Regions from separate parts of the Thermobispora bispora DSM 43833 genome, predicted to be linked through region 1. Evidence: riboswitches for the same ligand, from Rfam matches in the RefSeq annotation. Region 1 holds a riboswitch; the other holds the start of a gene.
What was found. A riboswitch is a leader RNA that binds a small molecule or an ion and turns the genes downstream of it on or off. The one in region 1 is predicted to bind glycine.
Positions count from the first base shown of each region.

Region 2: another riboswitch for glycine. It lies ahead of gcvT (glycine cleavage system aminomethyltransferase GcvT); the one in region 1 lies ahead of gcvP (aminomethyl-transferring glycine dehydrogenase).

Region 1 covers NC_014165.1:1,963,854-1,971,478, forward strand. The annotation lists gene TBIS_RS08425 (FHA domain-containing protein) at 1-412, shown strand, start outside; gene ftsR (transcriptional regulator FtsR) at 433-1,089, shown strand; gene TBIS_RS08435 (bifunctional nuclease family protein) at 1,165-1,635, shown strand; gene TBIS_RS08440 (MerR family transcriptional regulator) at 1,790-2,410, shown strand; glycine riboswitch at 2,457-2,550, shown strand; glycine riboswitch at 2,551-2,658, shown strand; gene gcvP (aminomethyl-transferring glycine dehydrogenase) at 2,733-5,567, shown strand; gene TBIS_RS08450 (hypothetical protein) at 6,001-6,531, shown strand; gene TBIS_RS08455 (hypothetical protein) at 6,555-6,977, opposite strand; gene TBIS_RS08460 (alpha/beta hydrolase family protein) at 7,211-7,625, shown strand, end outside.
Region 2 covers NC_014165.1:1,082,712-1,090,336, forward strand. The annotation lists gene TBIS_RS04780 (hypothetical protein) at 1-70, shown strand, start outside; gene TBIS_RS04785 (hypothetical protein) at 1-1,411, opposite strand, end outside; gene gcvH (glycine cleavage system protein GcvH) at 1,574-1,966, opposite strand; gene gcvT (glycine cleavage system aminomethyltransferase GcvT) at 1,963-3,057, opposite strand; glycine riboswitch at 3,262-3,359, opposite strand; gene TBIS_RS18975 (hypothetical protein) at 3,765-3,959, shown strand; gene TBIS_RS04805 (hypothetical protein) at 4,023-4,712, shown strand; gene TBIS_RS04810 (SDR family oxidoreductase) at 5,252-5,935, shown strand; gene TBIS_RS04815 (formimidoylglutamate deiminase) at 6,093-7,433, shown strand.

The sequences.
Region 1 (7,625 bases):
GCAGGTCGCCGCCGACACGACCTCGACGATTTCACTTGAGGCGCTCGAGGCCGAGGCGGCCCAGACGCTGCTGCCGGATCGGTCGGTCGTGGAGCAGCTCCCGCCCGGCACCGCGCTCCTGGTGGTGATGCGCGGCCCGAACGCCGGTAGCCGGTTCCTCCTCGACAGCGACCTCACCACGGCGGGCCGGCACCCCGAGAGCGACATCTTCCTCGACGACGTGACCGTCTCCCGGCGGCACGCGGAGTTCTACCGGCGGGGCGGCCGGTTCACCGTCCGCGACGTCGGCAGCCTGAACGGCACCTACGTCAACCGGGAGCGCATCGAGGAGGCGCCGCTCGCGAGCGGCGACGAGGTGCAGATCGGCAAGTTCCGTCTGGTGTTCCTCACGCGCGGGCCTGGAGGGCAGTGAATCGGTGAGGAGGGAGGATCATGGGCGCGCAGGCCGTACGGGCGTTCATGAGCATCGGGGAGGTGCTCGCCCAGCTCCAGGGCGAGTTCCCTGACATCACCGTCTCCAAGATCCGGTTCCTCGAGGGCGCCGGGCTCATCGAGCCGCAGCGCAGCCCGTCCGGGTACCGCCGGTTCACGCACAAGGACGTCGAGCGCCTGCGGTACATCCTCCGGGCGCAGCGCGACCACTACCTGCCGCTCCGCGTGATCAAGTCACAGCTGGAGCAGCGCGACGCGCTGACCGAGCCCGGCCCGATCCAGGCGCCCCCGGTCAAGATGACCCGGGAGGAGCTGCTCAAGTCGGCCGGGATCGACGAGGAGCTGCTCGGCGAGATGGAGGCGTACGGCCTGGTCACCCCGGTGGCCGGCCACTACGAGGGCGAGGCGCTCGAGGTCGCCCGTAAGGTCGCCGCGCTCACCCGGTTCGGGCTGCAGCCGCGGCACCTCAGGGCGATCAAGGTGGTGGTCGAGCGGGAGGCCGCCATGATCCAGCACGCGGTGGCGCCGCTCATGCGCCGCCGCAAGCCCGGAGCGATCGCCGAGGCGGACGAGGTGGCACGGGAGATCTCCGGACTTCTCCAGGATTTGCACAACTCATTACTGCGTGACGGTGTTCGCGGCGTCCTGGGCAGATGAGGGACGCAATTGCAGCCCTGCGGTGTTACGTTGAATGCCAGGTGATATGCCGTAACGCTTGAGACGGAGCCGCCCGTGTTGCAGATGGAGGTCGTGGGGGTTCGCGTAGAGATGCCCACGAACCAGCCGATCGTCCTCCTGAAGGAGAGGGACGGCGATCGGTACCTGCCGATCTGGATCGGCATGACCGAGGCGACCGCGATCGCGCTGGCGCAGGCGGAGGAGCCTCCGCCCCGGCCGCTCACCCACGACTTGTTCCGGGACGTGCTGAACGCGCTCGGGGTGCAGCTGCAGACGGTCAACATCGTCGCCATCAGGGACGGGATCTTCTTCGCGGATCTCGTCTTCTCCAACGGCGTCGAGGTGAGCGCCCGGCCGTCGGACTCGATCGCGCTCGCCCTCCGCACCGGCGCGAAGATCTACGCCGCCGAGGAGGTCATCCAGGAGGCTGGGGTGACCATGCCGAGCGACCAGGAGGACGAGGTAGCGAAGTTCCGGGAGTTCCTGGACAAAGTCACCCCGGAAGATTTCGGTCGAGCGGGCTGACACTTCCGGCGATTCGGGAGATTAGCCTTCACGACGCGCCGGACAGGGTCGTTGACTGACGATGCGCCCGGTCCTACGGTGCAAGGGAAACCACGGTTGTAGTTCACGAACCCCCAGATCAGACCGTGGGACGAGGGAAAGCCGGAGGTCCGCAGTGGCGGTCAGCAGCGGCGAGGGTAAGACGGCCGGCAAGCACGACCCGGTCCGGGAGTCGGCCCGGGAACGGGCCGGCGAGGAGGGTCTGCTATGCGACGAGCAGCCGGTGACACTGCCCGAGGACATCGGTTACCGCGGCCCCACGGCGTGCGCAGCGGCGGGGATCACCTACCGGCAGCTCGACTACTGGGCGCGCACCGAGCTGGTGACGCCGACGATAAGGGCGGCGAACGGCTCGGGCACCCACCGGCTCTACAGTTTCCGGGACATCGTCGTCCTCAAGGTCGTCAAGCGGCTGCTCGACACGGGGGTGTCCCTGCAGCAGATCCGCACCGCCGTACGGCACCTGCGCGACCGGGGCGTTCAGGACCTCGCGCAGATCACGCTGATGAGCGACGGGGTCAGCGTCTACGAGTGCACCTCGGCCGACGAGGTGATCGACCTCCTGCAGGGAGGCCAGGGGGTGTTCGGCATCGCGCTCGGCCGGGTGTGGCGCGAGGTCGAGGGCTCGCTCGCCAAGCTGCCCGGTGAGCGGGCCATCCCCTCCGGCGGCGAGGCCGAGGCCGACCACCCGGCCGACGAGCTCGCCCGCCGGAGGAGGGCGCGCAAGACCGGGTGACCGAGGTGTCCGGCACCCGGTTGAGGGTAGAGTGACACCGCGCCGGCGACCCCGTGCGGGAGAGACCCCTGTTCGGCAGGGGCGCCGAAGGAGCAACCTTCTCCCCGGAATCTCTCAGGCACCCGTACCGCACGGGCGAGGCAACTCTGAAGAGCAGGCCCACCCGGCAGGGTGCGGCCTCACCGAAGGGGAAAGCCGGGCCCCGGCGGCCCGGTGAAGCTCTCAGGTCGGGCGACAGAGTGGGGAGACCGCAGCGAGGGCCGTGCCGTGCCACCGGACACGGCGGACGCCATGGTCTCGACCCGCCGAGGAGGCACCTGTCATGACCGACCGAGTTACGCTCTCCGACCTCGCCACCCCGCCCTTCGCCACCCGGCACATCGGGCCGTCCGACGCCGACCGGGCCAAGATGCTCGAGGTCGTCGGGTACCGCTCCGTGGCCGAGCTCGTGGCCGCCGCCACGCCCGAGGCGATCCGCACCGGCACGCCGCTCGATCTCCCCGAGCCGGCGAGTGAGGACCAGGTGCTCGCCGAGCTCCGGGCCATCGCGAGCCGCAACCGGGTCCTCACCTCCATGATCGGACTCGGCTACTACGACACGATCACGCCGGCCGTCATCCTGCGGAACGTGCTGGAGAACCCCGGGTGGTACACCGCGTACACCCCGTACCAGCCGGAGATCTCGCAGGGGCGCCTGGAGGCGCTGATCAACTTCCAGACCCTCGTCTCCGACCTCACCGGCCTGCCCGTCGCCGGCGCCTCCCTGCTGGATGAGGCGACCGCGGCCGCCGAGGCCATGGCGCTCGCCCGCCGCGCGGGCAAGGCGAAGTCCCAGGTGTTCGTGGTCGACGCCGACGCGCTGCCGCAGACCAAGGCGGTGCTCGCCACCCGCGCCGAACCGCTCGGGATCACCATCGTCGAGTCGGACCTCACCGGGGAGCTCCCCGAGTGCTTCGGCGTGCTGGTGCAGTACCCGGGGGCGAGCGGCCGGGTGGCAGGCTTCCGTGAGCTCGCCGAGCGGGCGCACGCGGCCGGGGCCATGGTGATCGCCGCGGCCGACCTGCTCGCGCTCACCCTGCTCGTGCCCCCGGGTGAGCAGGGGGCGGACATCGCCGTCGGCTCCACCCAGCGGTTCGGCGTGCCGCTGGGGTACGGCGGCCCGCACGCCGCCTACATCGCGGTGCGGGACGGGCTGCAGCGCCAGCTCCCCGGCCGGCTCGTCGGGGTCTCCAAGGACGCGGACGGGCGGCCCGCCTACCGGCTCGCGCTGCAGACCCGGGAGCAGCACATCCGCCGCGAGAAGGCCACCAGCAACATCTGCACCGCGCAGGTCCTGCTCGCCGTGGTCGCGGCGATGTACGCGGTCTACCACGGGCCGGACGGGCTCCGCCGGATCGCCCGCCGGGTCCACCGCCACGCCGCCGTGCTCGCCGCGGGCCTGCGCGCGCTCGGCGTGGAGGTGGTGCACGACCGGTTCTTCGACACCGTGCTCGCCCGGGTGCCCGGGCGTGCCCGCGAGGTGGTCGCCGCGGCCGAGGAGGCCGGGATCAACCTGCGCCTCGCGGACGACGACCACGTTGGCATCGCCTGCGACGAGAAGACCACCGCGGAGCACGTGCGGACCGTGTGGCGGGCCTTCGCCGGGCCGGACGCGGAGGTGCCGGTGCCCGCCGACCTGGACCTGACCACCCCGGACGCGCTCCCCGCCGAGCTGCTGCGCACCTCGGAGTTCCTCACCCACCCGGTGTTCAACTCCTACCACTCCGAGACGGCGATGCTCCGCTACCTGCGGCGGCTGATGGACAAGGACCTCGCCCTCGACCGGTCGATGATCCCGCTCGGCTCCTGCACGATGAAGCTCAACGCGACCACCGAGATGGAGCCGATCACCTGGCCGGAGTTCGCGGGCATCCACCCGTTCGCCCCCGCGGACCAGGCCCGGGGGTACGCCGAGCTGATCTCCTCCCTCGAGGGCTGGCTCGCCGAGATCACCGGGTACGACAAGGTGTCCATCCAGCCGAACGCGGGCTCCCAGGGCGAGCTCGCCGGGCTGCTCGCGATCCGGGGCTACCACCGCGCCCGCGGGGAGGCGCAGCGCGACGTCTGCCTCATCCCGTCCTCGGCCCACGGCACCAACGCGGCGAGCGCCGCCATGGCGGGCATGCGGGTGGTCGTCGTCGCCTGTGACGCGGACGGCAACGTCGACATGGCCGACCTCGCCGCCAAGATCGAGGCGCACCGGGACACCCTCGCCGCGATCATGGTGACCTACCCGTCGACCCACGGCGTGTTCGAGGAGACGATCACCGAGATCTGCGCCCGGGTCCACGAGGCCGGGGGCCAGGTCTACGTGGACGGCGCCAACCTCAACGCGCTCGTGGGGATCTCCCGGCTGGGCGAGCTCGGCGCGGACGTCTCGCACCTCAACCTGCACAAGACCTTCGCCATCCCGCACGGCGGGGGCGGCCCCGGTGTCGGCCCGGTGGCGGTCAAGGCCCACCTCGCCCCGCACCTCCCGGCGCACATCGCGGCCGCGCCGTACGGCTCGGCGAGCATCCTGCCGATCTCCTGGGCGTACATCCGGATGATGGGGGCGGACGGGCTGCGCCGGGCCACCGAGCAGGCGATCCTGTCGGCCAACTACCTCGCCGCGCGGCTCCGGCCGCACTACCCGGTCCTCTACACCGGGCGGGGCGGGCTGGTGGCCCACGAGTGCATCATCGACCTGCGCAAGATCACGAAGGAGACGGGGATCACGGTCGACGACGTGGCCAAGCGGCTGATCGACTACGGCTTCCACGCGCCGACCATGTCGTTCCCGGTCTCCGGGACGCTGATGATCGAGCCCACCGAGAGCGAGGACCTCACCGAGCTCGACCGCTTCGCCGACGCGATGATCGCCATCCGGCGGGAGATCGACAAGGTGGCGTCGGGCGAGTACGACCGCACCGACAACCCGCTCAAGAACGCCCCGCACACGGCCGAGCACGTGGCCGCGGACGAGTGGCCCCACCCGTACTCGCGGGCCGAGGCGGCCTACCCGGTCCCCGGGCTGCGGGCGGCCAAGTACTGGCCGCCGGTCCGCCGGATCGACCAGGCCTACGGCGACCGGAACCTCTTCTGCTCCTGCCCGCCCGTGGAGGCGTATCAGGACTGACCCGCCGGCAGCCCGCCCGCTCCGGGCGAGCGGGCGGGGCCAGGCCGGGCCCGGGCCGATAGGGGAGCGGCGCGCGTCGCCGGATGGCCGTGTGGCGGTCGAGCGACCCGGCCCGGTGGCGCCCCGGCGCGCGCCACGCCATCCCCGTCTTGCGCCTTCGACGTGCCACGACGGTGCGTCCGCGGGCCTCGCCCGGTGGCGCCCGCCGCGCGCCACGGCATCATGCCGCGGCCCGCTCCGGGTGGGCGGACGGGGAGCCCGGGCCGGGGTCCCTGGCCGGTGGGGGAGCCGCGCGCGGCGGCCCGCAACGGTGCCCGGCCGAAGGCGCGTCGGGAGCCGTGCCGTGCCGGGCGGTTCCGCCACGGCGCGGTACGGAGGCTCGTTAGGATCCTGATGATCTTCAGGACACGAGCGACCTTTGCGAGGCTCCTCCATGACGGCCATCGACTCCGAGCGGCGGATGGGCGAGGCGCGCCGGCTCGCCGAGCACGGTGACCTGGAGGCCGCCGCGGCGATCCTGGCGGAGATCGCGGCGGACGAGAGCGCGGCGGACCGGGAGGAGGCCGCGCTCGGGCTCTCCGTCCTCGCCGAGCGCATGGCCGAGCGGGCCCTGGAGGAGGGAGACCCGGAGCGGGCGGCGGACGTGCTGCGCGCGGCCCTGGCGGTGGAGTCCGTGGCCGACCGGGCGCGGCTGCGCGTCCTGCTCGGCATCGCCCACCTGGAGCTCGCCTGCCGCGAGTTCGCCGGCGCCTTACCGGACGGCGGCGGGGGAGAAGGCGACGCCGAGACCGGTGCGCTCGCCATCGAGCTGCTCGCCCGGACCCTGCCGCTGCGGGGCCGGGACGCCGACGCCGCCGCCGTCTGGCGGTACGGGCTCGGCCACCCCGATCCCGAGCTCGCCGCTCAGGTACGGCTCCGCCTCGGCCGGGACGTCCGCCCGATGGTCGAGGTGGGCGAGGACTGAGCGGCGCCGTACGGCGCGGGCGGTCAGCGGCGGCGCCGCCCGAGCGCGTTGGCGACGTTGATCGCGATGATGCCGGCCCAGGCGGCGAACATCCCGAGCGGGCCCGCGGTCTCGGCCGCGATCGCGGTGAGCGGGACCGCGATGCCGAGCGATCCCAGGGCGAGGATCAACCCGCCGCCGTCCTTCGACCGCTTCGGCCCGCCCTGCGCCTCGAGCTGCGCGGCGACCTCCTGGCGCACCCGTTCGGTGATCTGTGCGTCGATCTTGTCGAGGAAGGAGGCGACCAGGGCGTCGTCGTACTCGGGCCCGAGCTCGCGGCGGGCGCCGATGACGGCCTCGAGATCCTGCCGCTGCGCCGGGGTCAGCGGGGACCGCGGCGCCGCCGAGGACAGCGGATCATATGAGGCCGCCGGGGTGGCCGGTTCGGGTGATGAAGTCTCCGTCACGAGAGCCATTCTCGCCCATGCCCCACCCGGGTTGTTATCCCCCGTCAGGCGGACCGGCATCCGCACGGAGGAGGAGCCGGGCCCGCCCCCGAGGCGGACTAGCGCGGCCGGGAGCCCGCTCGCCGGAGACACCTCGCCTGGTCCGCCGTGCCGAGAGCCCTCGTGGTGAGCGGGCCGTCGTGCCTCGTGGTGAGCGGGCCGCCGCACCGGCCGGTCGTCGGTACGGTCGTGGCATGGAGATCGCGACCCCGCATGGCCCGGCGCTCGCCGAGGTGGACGAGCCGGCCGAGCCCCGGTTCCTCCTGGTGCTCACCCACGGTGCGATGGGCGGCATCGACTCGCCCGACCTGCTCGCGGTCCGGGACGCCGTGCTCGGCTCCGGCGGCGCGGTGGCCCGGGTCGTCCAGCCGTTCCGGCTCCGCGGCGCCCGCGCGCCCGGGTCGGCGGCGAAACAGGACGAGGCCTGGGTCGCGATCGTCGAGGCGCTGCGGCGGCGCCACCCCGGCCTGCCGCTCGTCCAGGGCGGCCGGAGCAACGGCGCGCGGGTGGCCTGCCGTACCGCCTGCGCGGCCGGGGCGGCCGCCGTGATCGCGCTCGCGTTCCCGCTCCACCCTCCGGGCAGGCCGGAGCGCTCGCGCGCGGACGAGC
Region 2 (7,625 bases), 880 kb from region 1:
CACGCGCAGCGCGGTTGGCGCCCCGCCGGACCTGCCGGCCTTGGTCCGCGTGCACGTCCGCCGCCGCTGACCGGGCTCCCACGGCGAGCCCGGCGGCGAGACAGGCGAGCGGCACCACGGGCACCACGTACCGGTGGTCGAAGGCGGCGATCAGCGGCGGGAGGAAGAGCAGCACCACCGCGGCCGCCCAGGGCAGCAGCACGCTCCACCGCCGCGCCACCACGCCGCCGAGCCCGATCAGCAGGATCACCGCGAGGATCGGGCCGCGCACGAAACCGTGCTCCTGGTAGGCACGCAGCCAGCCCGCGTACGGCTCGACCACCCGGGTCGCCCCGCTCGACCCCTGGTAGGCGGTGGTGAGCTCGGTGGCGGTACGGCCGGCCGAGGCGACCTTGTCGCTGAACGGCTTGACCGAGCGGGGGAAGACGTACGCGCTCTGCCACCCGCGCGAGGGGTAGACCCGGCGCTCCCACTCGAACGCCCAGAGGGCGTCGTGCAGGCCGGTGCGCAGGAAGTCGAGGGGCTGGCTGAGGATCGCGAGCCGGGCGAACTCCCCGGTGAGCCGCTCCCGGTCCTCGCCCTTGACCCGCTGGAGCGGGGAGCGGGAGTCCCAGATGTAGGCGGGGGCGGCGAGCCGCGGCTCGGACGGGCAGAGCACGGCGAGCTCGCGCGGAGGCCTCATCACCGAGCAGTCCGCGAACGTCATGGTCCGCGACCACAGCCAGACGTTGCTGCCGCCCAGCCCGAACGACCCGTGGGCGCTGCGGTACCAGACCGCGTAGCCGCCGAGCACCACGGCGGCCGCGGCCGCCCCGGCGAGCACCGGCCGCCAGCCCGCCCGGGCGATGAGCACCAGGGCGACCACGATCAGCGGCAGCCCGACCGTGCGGGTGATCGACGCGAGCCCGAGCAGGAACAGCGCCGCGCCGGCGAGCCACGCGGACGGCACCGGCCGCCAGACCAGCAGGGCGACCGCGGCGACGACCAGGGCCGAGAACAGCAGGTCGGCCATGATCAGGTGCTCGAGCTGCACCTGGTGCGCGTCGAGCAGCACCGGCGCCGCGGCGAGCGCGGCCGCCCACCCGGGCAGCCGGGTCCGGCGGCGCAGCACGGCGTAGATGCCGCAGGCGATGGCCAGGCCGAGCAGATGCTGGACCACGGTCACCACGGCCACGTCGCGCGCCGGGCTCAGCAGCCATAAGAACAGCGAGTAACCGGACGGCCGTGACGGGAGCGGGCGCAGGTCGAGCGCGGAGCTGAGGTAGGCGAACGAGTCCGCCCAGAACCACAGCGCCGGGCGGTAGCCGAGGACCGCCAGGCCGCGCAGCGTGACGCCGAGCGCCAGCACGACCAGGAAGGCCCGGTGCTCCCGGAGCACCCGCGCCGCATCGATGCGGAGTCCCCTGCTCACCGGGCATCACCTCGCCGGGCGCGCCGATGGCCACCGCCCGCGCCTCGCCCGCGGTGCCGCGCGGCGGAACGGCGGGGGAGGCTCCCGCCGTCCCCTGCCGAGGCGGTCATGGGCCCGGCGCCCGCGGTCTTCTCCCTCGCCATACCGGGGCGCCGAGGCCGGTCAGGACTGCCCGGAGATGTGCGCCTGGTACTCCTCGGCGGAGAGCAGGTCGTCCGGCATCTCCTCGACCCGGACCTTGAAGAGCCAGCCCTCGCCGTACGGGTCGGAGTTGAGCAGGGAGGGGTCGTCGAGCACCGCGGTGTTGATCTCCACCACCTCGCCGGTCACCGGCGAGAAGATGTCGTTGACCGACTTGGTGGACTCGACCTCGCCGACCGCGTCACCGGCCGTGACCGTGGAGCCGACCTCGGGCACCTGGACGTACACCACGTCGCCGAGCTGCTCGGTGGCGTACGCCGTGATGCCGACGGTCACGGTGACGCCGTCCTCCTGCTCAGCCACCCACTCGTGCTCTTTGGTGTAGCTCAGGTCCTCGGGAATGATGCTGCTCACTTGCTCCTCCTGTAGAAAGGCAGCTCAACGACATCGACCGGTTCCTGGCGGCCGCGGATGTCCACGGCGAGCTCTCCGCCTTCTTCCACGGCATCGGCGGACACGTAGGCCATCGCGATCGGCTTGCCGAGCCAGGGGGAGGGAGCGCCGCTCGTCACCTCTCCCACGACCCTTCCATCGCGGAGCACCGGGTAGCCGCTGCGGGGCACCCGGCGGCCGCGGGCCACCAGCCCGACGAGCCGGCGGGTCGGGCCGGTGTCGGCGGCGCGGGCGAGGGCGGCCCGGCCCACGAAGTCGCCGGGCTTGTCGAGCCGCACCACCCGGCCGAGGCCGGCGTCGTACGGCGTCAGCTCCGTGCTCAGCTCGTTGCCGTACAGCGGCATGCCCGCCTCCAACCGCAGCGTGTCCCGGGCGGCCAGGCCCACGGGCACCAGGCCGAGCTCGGTACCGGCCTCGGTGAGGGCCTGCCACGTCGCCACCGCGTCCTCGGCGCGGACGAACAGCTCGAAACCATCTTCCCCCGTGTACCCGGTCCGGGCGATCAGCGCGGGCGTCCCGGCGACCGTGCCGGAGCGGACGCCGTAGTAGGGGATCGGGGCCACGTCCGTGTCGGCGAGCTTCTGCAGGATCGCCACGCTGTTCGGCCCCTGGAGGGCGATGAGCGCGTACTCGGCGGATCGGTCCGTGACCTGGGCGTCGAAGGACCCGGCCCGTGCGGTCAGCTCCGCGGCGACCGTGGCGGTGTTCGCCGCGTTGGCGACGACGAGGTACTCGTCCCCGGCGAGCCGGTAGACGATCAGGTCGTCGATGATCCCGCCGTGCTCGTTGACGATCATCGTGTACCGGGCCCGGCCCTCGGCGAGGGCGCTCAGATGGCCGACGAGAGCGTAATCGAGCGCCTCGCCCGCCTGGGGCCCGGTCACGAAGATCTCTCCCATGTGGGAGAGATCGAACAGCCCGGCGGCCGTGCGCACCGCCCGGTGCTCCGCGGACTCGCTCCCGTAGCGGAGCGGCATCAGCCAGCCGGCGAAGTCGGTCAAAGTCGCGCCCAAGCGCTCATGCACCTCGCGCAAAGGGGTGGGTCGGGACATGGTCGCACCTCGGAAAGGACGGACGAAAGCATCCTCCCCCTCTGTCATCGGCGCCTGAGAGCTTCGCCCGTGTTTTAACGGACTTTCACCTTCGGCGGGACCCTGGGCGATCCCACCGGATCCGCTCCTGTTCGCGGTCGAGCGCCGACCACGCCAGGCCGGTCCCGCGGGACGCCGCCGCACGGCCCACTTTCCAGAGGACACCTAGCCCGCGCGGTCCTTTGCCTTGCGAGGTTCGCGGGGAGGGCTTGCTCCTTCAGGGGTCCTGACCGGCTGCCAGGACGCTCTCCCGCGCGGGGTCATCGGTGCGCTGCCAGCCTAGTGGACCGCATCCCGGCCTGTGATGTCCCCTGCCCATACCGTGGCCGGCCGGGCCGGGAGCGGGCCGGGCGCCGGGGATGCGGCCGGTGCGGGGGAATCGGCCGGGGCGCCGGGGTCCGTGGCCGGGCCCGCCCCGCCGGCCGGGGCGAGGTCCGGGCGGTCCGGTCCCGGCGTACGGCCGAGCATGGAGCACTCCGGTGCCCGGCGGTACGGCCGAGGGCCCGGCGGTCCCGTGCCCGCCGTACGGCCCGGTGGCCGCCCAGCGGTACGGCCCGGCGGCCCGGGCCTCCGCGACGCTCCGGGCGGCCAGGGGGTTCGGGTATCTCCGCGGCGGCATGTGGGTATTCGTCCCCCGGGACGATCATTCGGAAGGTTGGGTGGCCGCGGTGGAGACACGGGAGCATTTCGCGTTCCAGGAGGCCGCCGCCCGGGTGAAACGGGAGGCGGCGTGCCTCACCGGCGACCGGGTGCTCGCCGCCGAGGCGCGAACCGAGCGGGCCGAGGCCGAGCTCTGCCTCACGTGGCACGCCATCATCGAGACCGTGCGGCTGCTGCGCTTGCGTTACGGTGTGCGTGGCTAGCCGGCCGGGCACGCGGCCGGCGGAGCCTCCCCGGTCCGGCCCGTCAGATGAGGACCCCCAGCCGTGAGACCCTCCGCCGTCCATCTGCGGATCATCGAGGACACCGGCCGGGTGCGCGAGCGGTACGGCCTGCTGCTCGCCGGCGGGTACGCGCTGCAGGCCCACGGCTGCGCGGACCGGCGGGCCGACGACCTGTGCCTCGTGACCGCGCACCGGGCGCCGATCACCGAGCCCGCCGCGGCCATGGCCGCCGCCCTCCGGGAGCGGGGCCTTTCCGCCGAGCCCGAGGCCGGCGGCCCCCGGATGGCCCGGGTGCTCGTCACCGACGAGATCGCCGGGTGGTCGTGCGCGGTCGAGCTGTCCCGGGAGGACCTGCGGGACGCCCCGCTGGACGCCGGGGTCTGCCTGGTCGTGGGCCTGGACGACGCGGTGGGCCTCGCGGTGCGCGCCCTGCACGACCGTGGCCTGCCCCGGGACTTCATCGACGTGGCCGCGGCCGGTGACCGGTACGGCTTCCGCGACCTGGAGCGGCTCGGCGCGCGGCACGCGGACGAGTGGCGCACGGAGGAGCTGGTCCAGCGGCTGGAGACCGTCGATCAGCTCGCCGACGAGGCGTTCACCCGGTACGGCGTGGACGAGGAGCGGATCACCGCGATCCGGCGGTTCGCCTACGCCTGGGTGGAGGAGATCAAGCTGCGCCGGGTCGAGGACGGCGACATCGAGTTCGGCATGGACGTGCCCGAGGTGGACTGACCGGGGCCCGGCTTCGCCTGGCCGCGCCGCCGGCACGGCGACCGGCAGCGCCGCACGATCGCTCCCGCGACGGCCTCATCCGGCCGGGCCCGGGCGTCCCGGCGTCATCGCGTGGCTCTAGGGGTCATCGCGTCCGCCCGGCCGCGGTCGCGGGGCCGGAAGGAGTCAGCCCAGGCCGGCCCGGTGGCGGGAGCCGCCCGCCTGGCCGAGGCCGGGGCACCCGGTGACGGCGCACCGAGTGCCCCGCCTTCGGCCCGCGGTTTCCCGGGCATGGCCGCACGCGCGCTCGGTCCGCGGTGTGAAGGAGAGGTTACGCACCCGGAGCTTTCCCGGTTTCCGGTCGGGACAGCGGTCGGGCGCGGCAAAGGCTGAGTCCGGCTTCGCCAGGTGCCCGCGCGGCCGGGCGAGCACCGGACGCCGGCGCCCGCCGCTGGCGAGGCCGTCCGCCCTGGTGAGTGGCCGTGGTGAGGCCGTTCGCCGCGGTGACCCGGGCCGGGGCGCGCCGTCCGTCACGCCCGGCACGCCCCTAAGCTGGGATCATGCGGCCCACGGCTCTGATCACCGGCGCCTCCCGCGGGGTGGGGGAGGCGATCGCCCGCGCGCTCGCGCCCGGCCACGACCTCATCCTCGGCGGGCGGGACCGCGCCCGGCTGGAGCGGCTCTGCGGCGAGCTGGGCGCGCGCCCCTGGCCGGTCGAGCTCACCGCCGTCACCGAGGCGGACGTCGCCGGGATCGACCGGCTCGACGTGCTCGTGCACAGCGCGGGGATCGCGCGGCTCGGCCAGGTGGCCGACCTCCCGGCCGAGGCGTGGCGGGAGACGTTCGAGCTCAACGTGATCGCCGTGGCCGAGCTCACCCGCCTGCTGCTCCCGGCGCTCCGGGCGGCCGGAGGCCACGTGGTGCTGATCAACTCGGGCTCCGGGCAGCGCGCCGGCGCCGGCTGGGGGTGCTACGCGGCGAGCAAGTTCGCGCTGCGCGCCTTCGCCGACGCGCTCCGGCTGGAGGAGCAGCCGCACGGCGTGCGGGTCACCACGATCTACCCGGGCCGCATCGACACCGACATGCAGCGCGCGGTGCGCGCGCACGAGGGCGGGCCGTACGAGCCGGACAAGTACCTCAGCCCCGAGTCGGTGGCGCGGGCGGTGCTCGCCGCCCTCGAGGCGCCGCCGGACGCCCACATCACCGAGATCACCATCCGCCCGGCCGGCGGCCGGCTCAACTGATCACGCCGCCCGGCCCGGCGAGAGCCCCGATCGCGCCCGCCGGATCGCCCGCGCGGCGCCCGGCCCGCCCCGCGGCGCGCGGCCGGGCGCGAGGCCGATCCCCGGGCGCCGGAATCCCCGGGCCGTGCGTGGGGAGGATCCTCCTGGAGGAGGATCCGTGCACACGACCTACTGGTGTGAGATGGCGTGGCTCCCGGCCGGTGAGGTCGCGGAGAGCGTCGTCATCGAGGTCGAGGGCCGGCGGATCACGGACGTGCGGCCCGGCGCGCCCGCCCCTCCGGAGGCGGTGCGGCTGGCCGGGCTCACCCTCCCCGGGTTCGCCGACTGCCACTCGCACGTGTTCCAGCGGGCCCTGCGCGGGCGGACCCAGAACGAGCGGGGCGGGTTCTGGGGCTGGCGCGAGCGCATGTACCACCTCGCGGCCGCGCTCGACCCGGACACCCTCCCCGCCCTCGCCACCGCGGCCTTCGCCGAGATGGCGCTCGCCGGGATCACCTGCGTGGGGGAGTTCCACTACCTCCACCACGGGCCGGGCGGCGTGCCGTACGCGGACCCGAACGAGATGGGCCACGCGGTGATCCGCGCGGCGAAGGAGGCCGGGCTGCGGATCACCCTGCTCGACACCTGCTACCTCACCGGGGGAGTGGGCGCCCCGCTCACCGGCACCCAGGTCAGGTTCAGCGACCGCACCGTGGACCGCTGGGCGGCGCGGGCCGAGGACCTGGCCGCCCGCTACGCCGGGGACGAAGAGGTGGAGATCGGCGCCGCCATCCACTCCGTGCGCGCGGTCCCGCCCGAGCAGATGCCGGTCGTCGTCGAGTTCGCGCACCGGAACCACGCCCCGCTGCACATGCACGTCTCCGAGCAACGGGCGGAGAACGAGGCGTGCGTGGACGCCTACTCCGCCACGCCGGTCCAGGTGCTCCACGAGCACGGCGCGCTGGGGCCGCGGTCCACCGCGGTCCACGCCATCCACGTCTCCGACGTGGACATCGCCCTCCTCGGCGGCTCGTCCACGCACGTGTGCGCCTGCCGTACCACCGAGCGGGACCTCGCCGACGGGGTCGGCCCGCTGCGCGAGCTCTTCCTCGCCGGGTCGCCGCTCACGCTGGGCACGGACAGCAACGCGGTGGTCGACATGTTCGAGGAGGCCCGGGCGGTCGAGCTCGACGAGCGGCTGACCACCGGGGAGCGGGCGCGCTGGACCGCCGCGGAGCTGCTCACCGCGGCCACGGCCGCGGGCCACGCCTCGCTCGGGTTCCCCGACGCGGGGTGCCTCACCCCGGGGGCGTGGGCCGACCTCGTCGCGATCCGCCTCGACTCGGCCCGTACGGCCGGCGCGGCCGGGCCCTGGGCGGCGGAGACCGCGGTGTTCGCCGCGACCGCGGCCGACGTGCACACCGTGATCTCCGGCGGCCGCCGGATCGTCGAGGACGGCCGCCACGTGCTCGGCGACGTGGGCCGGCTCCTGCGGGAGGCGCTCGCCCGCCTCGGCTAGCCGTTCCCCGCGTCCCCCGGCGAAGTCCCGCGCATCCCCGTGTGCTTCGGCGGCGTCGCGCGGGAGCCGTTCCCCGCGCGCGGGCCGAGGCCGGCCGCGGTGACCCTTCCGTCGCGCTGCCCGGCCGCCCCACCCTTCCCGCGTACACCGCGAAGCTCCGCTTAACGGGACGTTTGCCGCGCATCCGCCGTG